2 regions of the Vibrio sp. YMD68 genome follow, and region 1 is predicted to be linked to the other one. Evidence: predicted binding sites of a transcription regulator. Region 1 holds the regulator's gene; the other holds the start of a gene.
The links. Region 1 encodes PurR, which represses purine synthesis genes. Its sites were predicted from a motif close to TNANGNAAACGTTTNCNTNA; they were not measured.
Positions count from the first base shown of each region.

Region 2: purL (phosphoribosylformylglycinamidine synthase) is a predicted target of PurR. The motif match lies at 4,101-4,120, and genes of this name have one in related genera.

Region 1 is NZ_CP124614.1:1,260,585-1,266,736, forward strand. Features, by position in the region: gene QF117_RS11945 (alpha/beta hydrolase) at 1-649, shown strand, start outside; gene QF117_RS11950 (TVP38/TMEM64 family protein) at 750-1,442, opposite strand; gene QF117_RS11955 (TfoX/Sxy family DNA transformation protein) at 1,588-2,178, opposite strand; cyclic di-GMP riboswitch class I at 2,292-2,394, opposite strand; gene purR (HTH-type transcriptional repressor PurR) at 2,537-3,544, opposite strand; gene torD (molecular chaperone TorD) at 3,792-4,439, opposite strand; gene torR (two-component system response regulator TorR) at 4,682-5,398, shown strand; gene elyC (envelope biogenesis factor ElyC) at 5,583-6,152, opposite strand, start outside.
Region 2 is NZ_CP124614.1:748,706-754,857, forward strand. Features, by position in the region: gene QF117_RS09570 (AbgT family transporter) at 1-1,143, shown strand, start outside; gene tadA (tRNA adenosine(34) deaminase TadA) at 1,306-1,833, shown strand; gene QF117_RS09580 (hypothetical protein) at 1,916-2,050, opposite strand; gene mltF (membrane-bound lytic murein transglycosylase MltF) at 2,372-3,967, opposite strand; gene purL (phosphoribosylformylglycinamidine synthase) at 4,273-6,152, shown strand, end outside.

The DNA.
Region 1 (6,152 bases):
TCTTCGTGGGCATGGGAAATCAAATCTATTCATCAAAGATCTTATTGCGAATCGTTATACGTTTAGAGAAGTGACCTTGGATATTTTGAAAGTACTGGATCACGTTAAGATTCGCTCTGCCCACTTCGTTGGCATGTCGCTAGGAACGATCATCGTTCAGAATATTGCAGAGATTGCGTCAGAGCGTGTGCATAGTATGGTTTTAGGGGGCGCTGTAACACGGCTCAATATTCGTTCTCAGATATTAATAAAGCTAGGTGATTTGAGTAAACACATCATCCCGTACATGTGGTTATATCGTTTGTTTGCGTACGTTGTTATGCCTCAGCGCAACCAGAAAGAGTCTCGTCATATGTTTGTACGAGAGGCAAAAAAATTATGCCAGAAAGAGTTTAAACGTTGGTTTATTTTGACGGCGGAAGTCAACCCATTGATGAGGTACTTCAAAAATAGAGAGTTGCCAATCCCAACACTTTATTTAATGGGTGAGCAAGACTATATGTTTATTCAACCAGTCAAAGAAATGGTTGCGGCTCATCAAGATAGCAAACTGCTAGAAATACCTAATTGCGGTCATGTGTGTAATGTTGAGCGCCCGGAAGAATTTAATCGTTACTCGATAGAGTTTATTAAAAACTGCACTCGATAGGTTGATCCCACTCACGCAAGAATCCCACCCACGCAAGATCAATTAGGTGCTACACGAGCCTTATTCTGTAGCACCACGCCTTTTTTTCCTCAAGAATACGTTACCCTTCATTTTGCTTCGCAGAGTCACTCTTTCTTATTATCGTCATGGCTTTCTTGGTGATGATTGGAAATAACCCCAACAAAACAAACGATAGAATCACAGGCAAAGAGACAATGCCTGAAAGGCTTTCTATATTGGCGAGTTGGGTTCCCGCATTAAGATAGACGGCCGTACCCGGTAGCATACCGAGTTGACTCACGAGGTAGAATCTTAAAGCTGATATTGGCGTCAATCCCATCAAAAGGTTGATCAGAAAGAATGGAACAACAGGGATAAGGCGCAGTGAAAAAAGATAAAACGCGCCGTCTTTTTCTACCCCTTCATTAATTGTAGAGAGTTTGGAGCCGAATTTTTTTTGAACCCATTCCTTCAACAAAAATCGACTACTAAGAAAGGCAAGCGTTGCGCCTATTGAGCTGGCAAAAGAAACCAAAACCAGGCTGGTCCAAAACCCAAACAGCGCGGCACCTAATAGAGTTACAACCGCAGCACCTGGGATAGAAAATGCGACCACAACGATATAAATTGCAAAGTAGCTTAGAGCTGCGATTGCAAAGTTGGATTCAATAATATTACTCAATGATTCTTGCTGTGACTTTGCATTCTCTAAAGTCAAAAGGTGCCCGTAATTTATCGTAAGAAATAGAATGGTGCCGATCAGAAAAATGGCAAAGAGTATTTTTTTATTCATAGTTATAGAACCTGTAAGGTGATGTGCGTATAGAGAACCGTATTAGGGTAAAAAAATTTCAAGTATCAATAGAATAAACAGATTCAAATTTTGATGCCGATAATGAGACATAAAAAAACCAACATATGAATGTTGGTTTTTTGAGTTATCTTAATCGATTCGCGAGTTCTTCCCGTCTCTCTTGGGGAATAACAGACCAGTGAGTCCCCTTAATAGCACCTTCTAGCGCCCAAAGGAGCTCCAAGCCCACATCTGATGGGTGAGATTGCTGAATGGCCTTATAAGCGGCTACAGAGCCTTGCTCCTCAAGAGTTGCCACAGAATCAATCCCCGCTTTTTTCAGCATTCTTTCCGTTGCTAACCTAAGATTTGGTAAATCCTTAAGGCGATCCGGTTTTGCAGATGCTTGGCTTTCTTTTTCTTTCTTTGCGATCTCTAATGAGCTTTTTGCTTCAGCGAGAGTGGCTGCGGAATCTGACATCCAATCATCAGGTAACGCATAATATTTGGTTACGACAGGGTGTCCGCGCTTTTTATAGACATATGGCATATAGCCTTGCTGCTTGAACTTTTTAACGGCAATGCTATCGGCTCTTATGTGAAGTTTGTCATTTACAACAAGTGCAAACATTGTGTCTTCAACAAAAATACCGAAACCGCCAAACATTGAACGAGACTTTACTCGTCCAAGCTGTTCAAACAGCCTCATTGAGTCTTTTAGTATTGGTTTATCCATGCTGTATGTTCTCGGTGTATGTTAAATACGCCACCAAATCAGGTCCGAGAGGTTAGCAAAATATGCAGAAACTGTGTCATTTACGGGTAAATTTTATGTTTGCATTGCTTGCCATCGGTAACCCCGCTACCTACCAACTCCTGTGATAAACAGAATGTTTGGTTAAGGCCGGAGGCTTTGCGTCCCACCCTTTCAAGTGGTTTGCCCTGTGCGTGACTAAAAATAAAGCTTTGATCAATCTGAATGAATATCACTAAACCGCTTGGTTACTGTGATGTTCATCCAACAAATTCATCTCAATAATGAGTCTAAACTATAACATATAATTAGCAAGTAAAGAAAAGCCAGTCAACACAGCCTACTTATTGAGATCCTTTACGGTGTTTCGTTCTACGATTTCAGGGTGCATCTCAAATATGCGCTTTTCATGATCTTTATCTTTGATTCTCTCAAGCAAAATTTCAAATGCATTTTTACCTACACGACGTTTGGGTTGGTGTACGGTCGTTAGTGGAGGCGAAAAGTATTCAGCAAGCTCAATATTGTCATAACCGATGACAGAGATATCGTTAGGAACGTTAATCCCTTTTTGCCCTAAGCGACTGATTAAACCGAGAGCCATCGTGTCGTTGAAACAGAAAATGGCCGTTGGTTTGTTGTCCATCGCTGCAATTTGGTCTGCCGCTAAGACAGCAGTATCACACTCAAAGTTACCTTCTAAGATCCAATCTTCATCGATTTTCAGGTTGGCTTCTGTCAATGCACGCTTAAAGCCTAAAATGCGCTCTTGGCATGCTGCTTTTTCAAAATGCCCGCTGAGACAAGCAATATCTTTATGGCCTTTATCAATCAGGTATTTTGTGGCGAGATAACCCCCTTCTTCTGAATTATCGATTATTTTATCGGCCTGGGAGCTTTCCGGGCCCCAATCCATCACAACCTTTGGAATGGTTGAGTGACGGTCAAGCATTTCTCGGAGTTCTTCAGTAAGGTCCGAACACATGACAAGAATGCCATCCACTCGTTTTTCGGCCAGCATTCGAATATAGTCACGCTGTTTTTCATAGATACCGCCGGTGTTACAAAGAATCAGCGTGTAGCCTTGGCGATAACAATAGCTTTCAACACCGTCAATGACTTCAGAAAAGAAAAGGTTTGTAGATTGAGTGACCAGCATACCAATCGTACGTGTTGTATTGCATTTTAAGCTGCGGGCAACGGCACTTGGGGCGTAGTTGAGTTCTTCAACGGCTTTATTCACTTTTTCTTGTGTCGTTTCTGCCACGAATCGCGTTTTATTGATAACGTGAGAAACCGTGGTCGTTGATACGCCAGCTAAGCGAGCAACATCTTTAATTGTGGCCATAATTCTTTTCCTGTTAATTGCTGTTGCAATTCCATTCACTAACAAAGCGTTTCAGTGCTTACATGAGCAAAAACATCTTACATCAGTAAAAACACAAAAACCGCCAATAATAGCGGTTAGTTAGTCATTCTTTTGTCGTTATTATTTTAATTTTAGACTTCATGTGAAGTACAAGCAATGAAAAGCGGTCATATTCGCGTGATCTAAAACTACAATTAGACAATATCATGGTGTTTATATTGAGTTTTTACTCGCCAGCTAAGTATTGGCAATCGAGTTCCAGAAAAGCACCCATCAATTCAGATACCGCAGCATAGAAACCGAAATCATCCAATTGCTGACATTTATGAGCAAATTGCGGGACCCAAGATAACAAGTAGGTTGAGATAAACTGTTTTTGCTCAATCAGTGCTTGGTCAAGATGCTTTTCGATTTCAACTTCATTGGAACGGATAATCAGGTGACCTAAAAAATCAAGTTCAATAGCGATATGATCAGCCGGTTCATTGAGGGTTTCATGAACGGTCACATTATGCTTCGCCATCAGCTCAGCCATTTCCTTTGCAGGAGTATCATTGAGTATCCCAGCCTCGCCAATATAAATTGACGCGTATGGCAGAGCTGAATCTTTATCTGACTTTAAAAATAGGTCACAAAAATCAGCAGATAACTCAAGTTGCGCATCTTCTCTGTCTTGCAGTCGATTCAGTGCGTCAACGAGTTTATCAATCGCAGGTTTTAATGATGGGTTCTCTCCCAAACCAGTGAGGAAAGCTCTAATCTGAGCAGACTGGTACTGTTCGATATCCGCTTCGGTGAGCTCCTTGGCGAATAGGCTAGATAGCCACCAGTAGATTTCAGCCCGTTTTTCGTTGAATGCTTTTGTTTCTTGCATTGTCATTAGCCTTAACAGAAATTATCTTTCTAGTTTAGCGAATAAAAATGAATAGGGTTACTTAAGAGTGTGATAAATATTGTGAAATTATGTCGTATTATGAACAGATTCAGCGAGCTTGTTTTGAATCAATAAACTTGCAAGATTTGTCCAAACTTAACCGGATGAGCTAGAATTGTGATGAATTATGAATAGAATGGCTCTAGCAAAATCATTCCAATGAATAAAAATAAGTGAGTTAAATGACTTATCATATACTGGTCGTCGAAGACGATGCTGTAACACGCAGTAAGCTGGTCGGCTACTTTCAGAATGAAGGTTATACGGTGAGTGAAGCTCAAAGCGGTGAACAGATGCATGAAATATTGCAAATGTCCTCTGTCGATTTGGTCATGCTCGACATTAACCTTCCAGGCTCTGATGGTCTGATGTTGACACGAGAACTACGAAGTCAGTCGGACATTGGTATTATTCTAGTAACCGGGCGAACGGACAGCATTGATAAGATTGTTGGCTTAGAAATGGGTGCGGATGATTACGTCACCAAACCCTTTGAATTACGTGAACTGCTGGTTCGAGTGAAAAATTTATTGTGGCGGATCTCAACAGCAAAGAATGCCTCTTCTCTCTCTGCGGTAAAAAAAGACGCCAACGAGAAATTGGTTCACTTTAGTGATTGGACGTTTGATATTCAGCGCAGAGCACTTAGCCGTGATGGTGTTCCGGTTAAACTGACCAAAGCAGAATACGAATTGCTTGTTGCGTTATCATCGTACCCTAACCAAGTATTAAGCCGAGAACGTATACTCAACATGATCAGTCACCGCGTCGATGCACCAAACGATCGTACTATTGATGTGTTGATCAGACGCATGAGAGCGAAAATGGAATACGATGCAAAGAACCCGCAAATTTTTGTCACTGTCCATGGCGAGGGGTATATGTTTGCCGGAGATTAAATCTAGTATTCCCACAATATTGTCTTCCCACAAGCACTGTATTCCTACAACCATGGCATTCCCATAATCATTGGATTTATCCATAGGATAGACAAAAAAGCCCGAAGTTGATGACTTCGGGCTTTTTAATATGGGAGCGTTCTATCTCGGAGATTTGTAGAGTTAACCGTGTTATGGATGACGCCTAAAGCGTATTATCTTCCACTTCCAAAACGTTTTCTTCGTAATTGGCGGCTTTATCACGTAATGTCTGCCAGGCCGTCCCTAAGGTTTCGTGCCAATATCGTTCGGTTTGCTCTAGGTAACGCGCTCTTGGTGTGTATTTTTCCCACGGCTGATTAATATTTTGGTGGGCCAAGTAGTTAGTCGGCGCAGGAACGGGTTTAATCCCAGCGGAGTGAAACTCGTTTAGTGAACGCTGCATATGACTTGCGGATGTGACGAGTATCAGTTTTTTCTGGCCGACAAACGCCGCGGCTTGTCGCGCTTCTTCCCACGTATCTTTGGCTGTTTCCAGCAAGATAATATCAGACTTGGATACCCCTAACGCGAGTGCAACTTTCGCCATCATTCGCGCGTTACTAAATTCAGAACCTCCAGCGTAACCTGAAAGAATCAGTTTAGAACCAGGGTACATACGAGAGATCCGAATCCCTTCGCTCAGTCTCATCAACGCAGTACGACTGAGTTCTGAGGTGGGGGGTATTTGATCGTCGACCACATGCCCACTGCCAAGAACCATCACGTAATCGAT
Region 2 (6,152 bases), 510 kb from region 1:
ATCGTATCTCATACAGCAGCTGATGCCGGTTATGTACTGGTTATCCCACTAGGCGGTATCATCTTCCATGCAGCGGGTCGTCACCCTCTAGCGGGTATTGCAGCAGCATTTGCTGGTGTGTCAGGTGGTTTTTCTGCAAACTTTATTCCTTCAGGTATCGACCCTCTATTAGCAGGTTTTACACAAACTGCAGCTCAAGTTCTTGATCCTGAATACATTATCAATCCATTAGCTAACATTTTCTTTACAGGATTATCTTCATTCCTAATCGTTGGTATCGGTTGGTGGGTAACAGAGAAAATCATTGAACCACGTCTTGCAAATACGCCTGTTGATGAAGATGCAGAAGAAGCCCCTGATCTGGGCACGTTCACTGAGATTGAATCTAAAGCATTCCGTTGGGCTGGCTGGGCAATGGTTGCGGGTATTGCAGCGCTCGTTTTCGCACTTATGCCTGAAGATTCTGCACTACGTTCTCCTGAAGGCGAGCTAACGGCATTCTCTGCACCTCTTATGCAGTCTATCGTGCCGCTGATCTTTGTTCTGTTTGTTATCCCAGGTATCGTCTATGGCCGAGTGTCGGGTAAGTTCAACAGCAATAACGATGTGATTAAGTCAATGTCAGAGACTATGTCTACAATGGGCGCTTACATTGTGATGTCGTTCTTCTGTGCACAGTTTCTTTCTGCATTTGGTCAATCCAACATCGGTACAATGCTTGCGCTTTACGGCGCTGAAGGCCTAAAAGCGATGGATCTTGCTGGTGAGGCGACAATCGTTGGTATGATTCTGCTTACTGCGTTTGTTAACCTGCTCGTGGGCTCTGCATCGGCTAAGTGGGCGCTAATTGGTCCAATTCTGGTTCCAATGTTGATGGTTGTCGGGATTTCACCTGAGCTATCTCAAGCGGCTTACCGTGTGGGGGATTCTGTCTCTAATATCATTTCTCCACTGATGGTGTTCTTCCCACTTGTGGTTGTTTACTGCCAACGCTATGTTAAGTCGACAGGCATTGGTACGTTAGCGGCTCTGATGATGCCGTTCTCTATTGCTATGCTGATCGGTTGGACTCTCTTCCTACTAGGTTACTGGGCTCTAGGCATCCCTCTAGGTATCAATGCACCTTACACTTACGCAATGTAAGTGGTGCTAGAAGACCTAACTTAGATATGGGTCTTCAATAAAACCTTTATCTGAAGCCCGCGATAATTGTTGCGGGCTTTTTCTTATCTGTGAAATCAAGGTACACTTCCGATCTGATTGTATATTTACACCCAATTGACGATTTTTACTTCGGAGTGTTTTGTGTCTGTTTCTCTATTTTCTTCTCAAGATGAATATTTTATGCGTCGAGCTCTAGAGCTAGCAGCGGTGGCAGAAAGTGAAGGAGAGGTACCGATTGGCGCCGTTCTTGTAAGGGACGGGGAAATCATCTCAGAAGGCTGGAACCGCTCGATTGGTCAGCACGATGCTACCGCCCATGCAGAGGTTGAAGTCTTGCGAAAAGCGGGCAAAGTATTAGAGAATTATCGTCTGCTGGATACAACCTTGTATGTCACGTTGGAGCCATGTCCAATGTGTGCGGGTGCGCTTTTACATAGCAGGGTCAAACGAGTCGTGTATGGTGCATCGGATCTCAAAGCAGGGGCTGCGGGTACTGTATTGGATCTTTTTCAAAGCCAGGCAGCGTATCATTATGCAGAAGTGGAGCATGGGCTTCTTGAAGCAGAATGCAAAGCGGTGCTGCAAGCATTTTTTAAACGTCGACGTAAGGAAATAAAAGCAAAGAAACAGCAGATGAAACAGGAGTTAGAAGGCAAGCCAGATAAGTAGAAATGGGATTTAGCAAACACCCACATCTGAATACATTCACCGTGGTGTATTATATTGCTAATGATAGATGTTTGCTGACTGTTTAATCCAAAAGTAGCTGGGTGTACGTGCGGTTGCGCCAAATGATTTTCTTTTTGTTATTGGCGAGCATGCGTTTTCTGCGATTTGCTGACACTGTTTTATTCAAACGTTTGGATTGCATTTTACGCTTCATCATAAAATACTCCTTTCTAAAGGTTCTTATTTTCGTTTTTCAAACACGTCGGTTTGAACCGTTCCATTCTAATTACTCACCCGTTATAAGAGTGAATTGTTACGGCAATATGAACGTGCTTGAACAAAGTAAGACATGCGGCTCATCTAAACAAAATTCAAGTACCTAGAAATTAAAGTACCTAGAAATTAACGAGTGTATCCGTTTGCTGTGCACTAGGGCTCTCGGATCAAAGTGAGCGTAAAGTGTGCAACAGCTCGACTACTCTTGCACACTGCTCGTGGTTATGGACTAAAGATAGTGCCTTTAAGATCAACCCGTCGACTAATTAGTGGGTGATGCTTCACTTATTGAAGAGAGACTCTCACCAGACACCGCTACCCCTGCCGAAACTTCAGCTTCAGAAACCTTATCCTCAGCAACCTTATCTTCAGAAACCTTATCTTCAGAAACCTCAGGAGGTAACGGTTGGATAACAGTTAAATCATCCATGTTGGCCCCTATGTTTGAGGTATTCACTTGGTTGATATGGCCAATAATACTCTGATAATACCGTCGTATATTCTCTACGTAGTTTCTCGCCTCATCACCTCGAGCAAACCCATAGTAAGTTTGGCTGTAGTATTTCTGTTTCCTAAGCAGCGGTAAACGATCTTTTACATCCGCCCACGAATCTGGGTTTGCCCCTTGGCTTTTTGTTAAGCGTCTTGCGTCCATCACATGACCAAAGCCAACGTTGTATGAAGCTAGTGCAAACCAGATTTTTTCATGTTGAGGAATACTGTCAGGAATCCGACCCACCATTTTTCTTAGGTATTTTACGCCGCCATGGATGGATTGCTCAGGATCTAGCCGATTGGTGACACCTACACTTTTCGCTGTTGGTAGCGTAAGCATCATCATGCCTCGCACCCCTGTTGGGGATCGAGCTGTCGGGTTCCAATGGGATTCTTGATAAGCTAACGCTGCAATGAGGCGCCAGTCAAACTCTTCAGAGTATTTTTGAAAAAGAGGTGACCATTCGGGAAGTTTACTGTCCAAAGCGCGAATGAAAGCCCGTGTATCAACATAATCAAAGCTGCCGATATGCCCGATGTATTTTTCTTCCAGTTCATCCAATCGCCCCGACTGTTTTATCGAGCCAAAGAACTCGATCAGCAGCGCGTATAAGCTTTCATCTTGAGAGCGGTTAAGAAACCAAGAAATAGGCTGGTCTTCCGTCAGTTCAAAGGCAATGGCGACATCTGGGTAGATTCGCTGGGAAAGGGAAATTTCAATGGAGTCAGCAACAGTAAAGGGCAGGTCACCTTTAGATACCTGTTTCAGTACTTCATTAATATCTGCGTTAATATTAACGGAGTAATCTAAGCCCTCGTGCTGCGCTTTCAACGTCTCTAGTGTATTAATGAAGTGTGAATCATCGACAACGCTGATGATGGATTTACCGTCATTTTTTTCAATGAGTGATGCCTGGCGGTCAAGGAGCTGTTCTAAGTTTCTAGGTCTCCACTGTCCTTTTTTATACACTAACTGTTGGCTGACATAGTAATAAGCAGGCCCGGCTCTAAACTCTTCGAGGCGTCTTTCCGACTGACTTAATCCCGCCGCAATAATATCGATCTCACCATTTCTTAGCGCAGGGTAGAGGCTAGACATTCGATAAGCAGGTTTCATCTCTAGATTAACACCAAGCTCATTCGCAAATTCTCTGACCAGCTCGTAATCAAGCCCCGCAGGGCCATCCGGGCCAATATAGTAAGAAAGTTGATTGTTCAGTGTTCCAACACGCAACACGCCTCGGTCGAGAATTTGTTCCAATTCACTTTTGGGCTCAGATTCAATTTGGCAGCCTGCGAGAATCAACGAAGCAAAAATATACATCGCAGTCAGTTTTAATTTTGAGAGAGTATTATTTAACATTTTTAAATTCTCATACATCCAGTATGGCTTTTATATCAAAGCCTAACGGTATGGAAAAGCAGAGTTACAAAAGAATGAGCGAACTGAGGTTTAATTCGCTCATTGAGGTGTAACCTGACATTGACGAAAAAAATGACGCAAACGGTTGCTTTTGGTGTTACATCACAAAAGTAATTGCTTTATAATGCGCTCGCAACAGAGAGGTGAAATCGGCATAAGTTCAAAGTCTTTCTTTATGGGATGACGATAACCCACTGAATTTATTCCAATACTACCTTAATCAACTGCATAAGAGACCTAAGCACATGAGAATTTTGCGTGGCTCCCCAGCCTTTTCTGAGTTTCGTGTAAACAAGCTTTTAGAGCTTTGTCGTGAATTAAGCTTACCAGTAACTGGTATTTATGCTGAGTTTACCCACTTTGCTGATCTAAAGGCAGATCTTGACTCGTCTGAAGTCGAGAAACTAGAAAAGCTGCTGACTTATGGTCCTACGATTGAAGAGCATGAACCTGAAGGTTTATTGCTGCTTGCAACGCCACGCCCAGGCACTATTTCGCCTTGGTCTTCAAAATCTACTGACATCGCTCACAACTGTGGACTGGATAAAGTGTCTCGTCTAGAGCGCGGTACGGCTTTCTACATTGAAACTTCTTCTGAACTTTCTGAGCTTCAACTTGTTGAGCTGAAAGCCATTCTGCACGATCGTATGATGGAAGTGGTATTCACTGACTTCGAATCAGCAGCGGCACTATTCACGGTTGCTGAGCCTGCTCCTTATGCGGAAGTTGACCTATTAACTGGCGGACGTAAAGCGCTTGAAGAAGCAAACGTTACCCTAGGTCTTGCCCTTGCAGAAGATGAAATTGATTACCTTCTTGAAAGCTTCACTGAAAAGCTTGGTCGTAACCCGACTGACATCGAGCTAATGATGTTTGCACAAGCGAACTCAGAGCACTGTCGTCACAAGATCTTTAACGCTGATTGGACTATCGATGGCGTTAAGCAAGAAAAATCATTGTTCAAGATGATTAAGAACACCTTTGAAACGACACCAGAACACGTTCTGTCTGCTTATAAAGATAACGCAGCGGTAATGACCGGTTCTGAAGTCGGTCGTTTCTTCCCAGATCCAGAAACTCGCCAGTACAACTACCACCAAGAGAAAACACACATCTTGATGAAAGTTGAAACGCATAACCACCCAACGGCTATCTCTCCATGGCCGGGCGCATCAACAGGTTCAGGCGGTGAAATCCGTGATGAAGGCGCAACGGGTATTGGTGGTAAGCCGAAAGCTGGTCTGGTTGCGTTTTCTGTATCTAACCTTAAGATCCCGAACTTTGTTCAACCTTGGGAAACAGACTTTGGTAAGCCAAGCCGTATCGTTACTGCTCTGGATATCATGCTTGAAGGTCCTCTTGGCGGCGCGGCATTCAACAACGAATTTGGTCGTCCAAACCTACTAGGTTACTTCCGTACTTACGAAGAGAAAGTAAACTCTCACGCAGGTGAAGAAGTACGTGGTTACCACAAGCCAATCATGCTAGCTGGTGGTCTGGGTAACATCCGTGATGAGCACGTTCAGAAGAAAGAGATCCCAGTTGGTGCAAGCCTAATCGTTCTTGGTGGTCCTGCGATGAACATCGGCCTTGGTGGCGGTGCGGCATCTTCAATGGACTCGGGTTCTTCTTCTGAAGATTTAGATTTTGCTTCTGTACAACGTGAAAACCCAGAGATGGAACGTCGTTGTCAGGAAGTAATCGACCGTTGTTGGCAGCTTGGTGATGCGAACCCAATCGCATTCATCCACGATGTGGGCGCGGGCGGTATCTCAAATGCACTTCCTGAGTTAGTAGACGATGGTGAGCGTGGCGGTATCTTTAACCTACGTGACGTACCAAACGATGAGCCTGGCATGAGCCCACTTGAAATCTGGTGTAATGAATCTCAAGAGCGTTACGTAATGGCGGTTGCTGACAAAGACATGGCAACGTTCGACGCAATTTGTAAGCGTGAACGCGCACCATACGCAGTGGTTGGTAAAGCAACAGAAGAACGTGATCTTAAATTAGAAGATTCTCACTTCGACAATACGCCAATCGACATGCCAATGGACATCCTATTAGGTAAAACGCCTAAGATGCACCGTGATGCGAAAACGCTAAAAGTAAACAACCCAGCGAT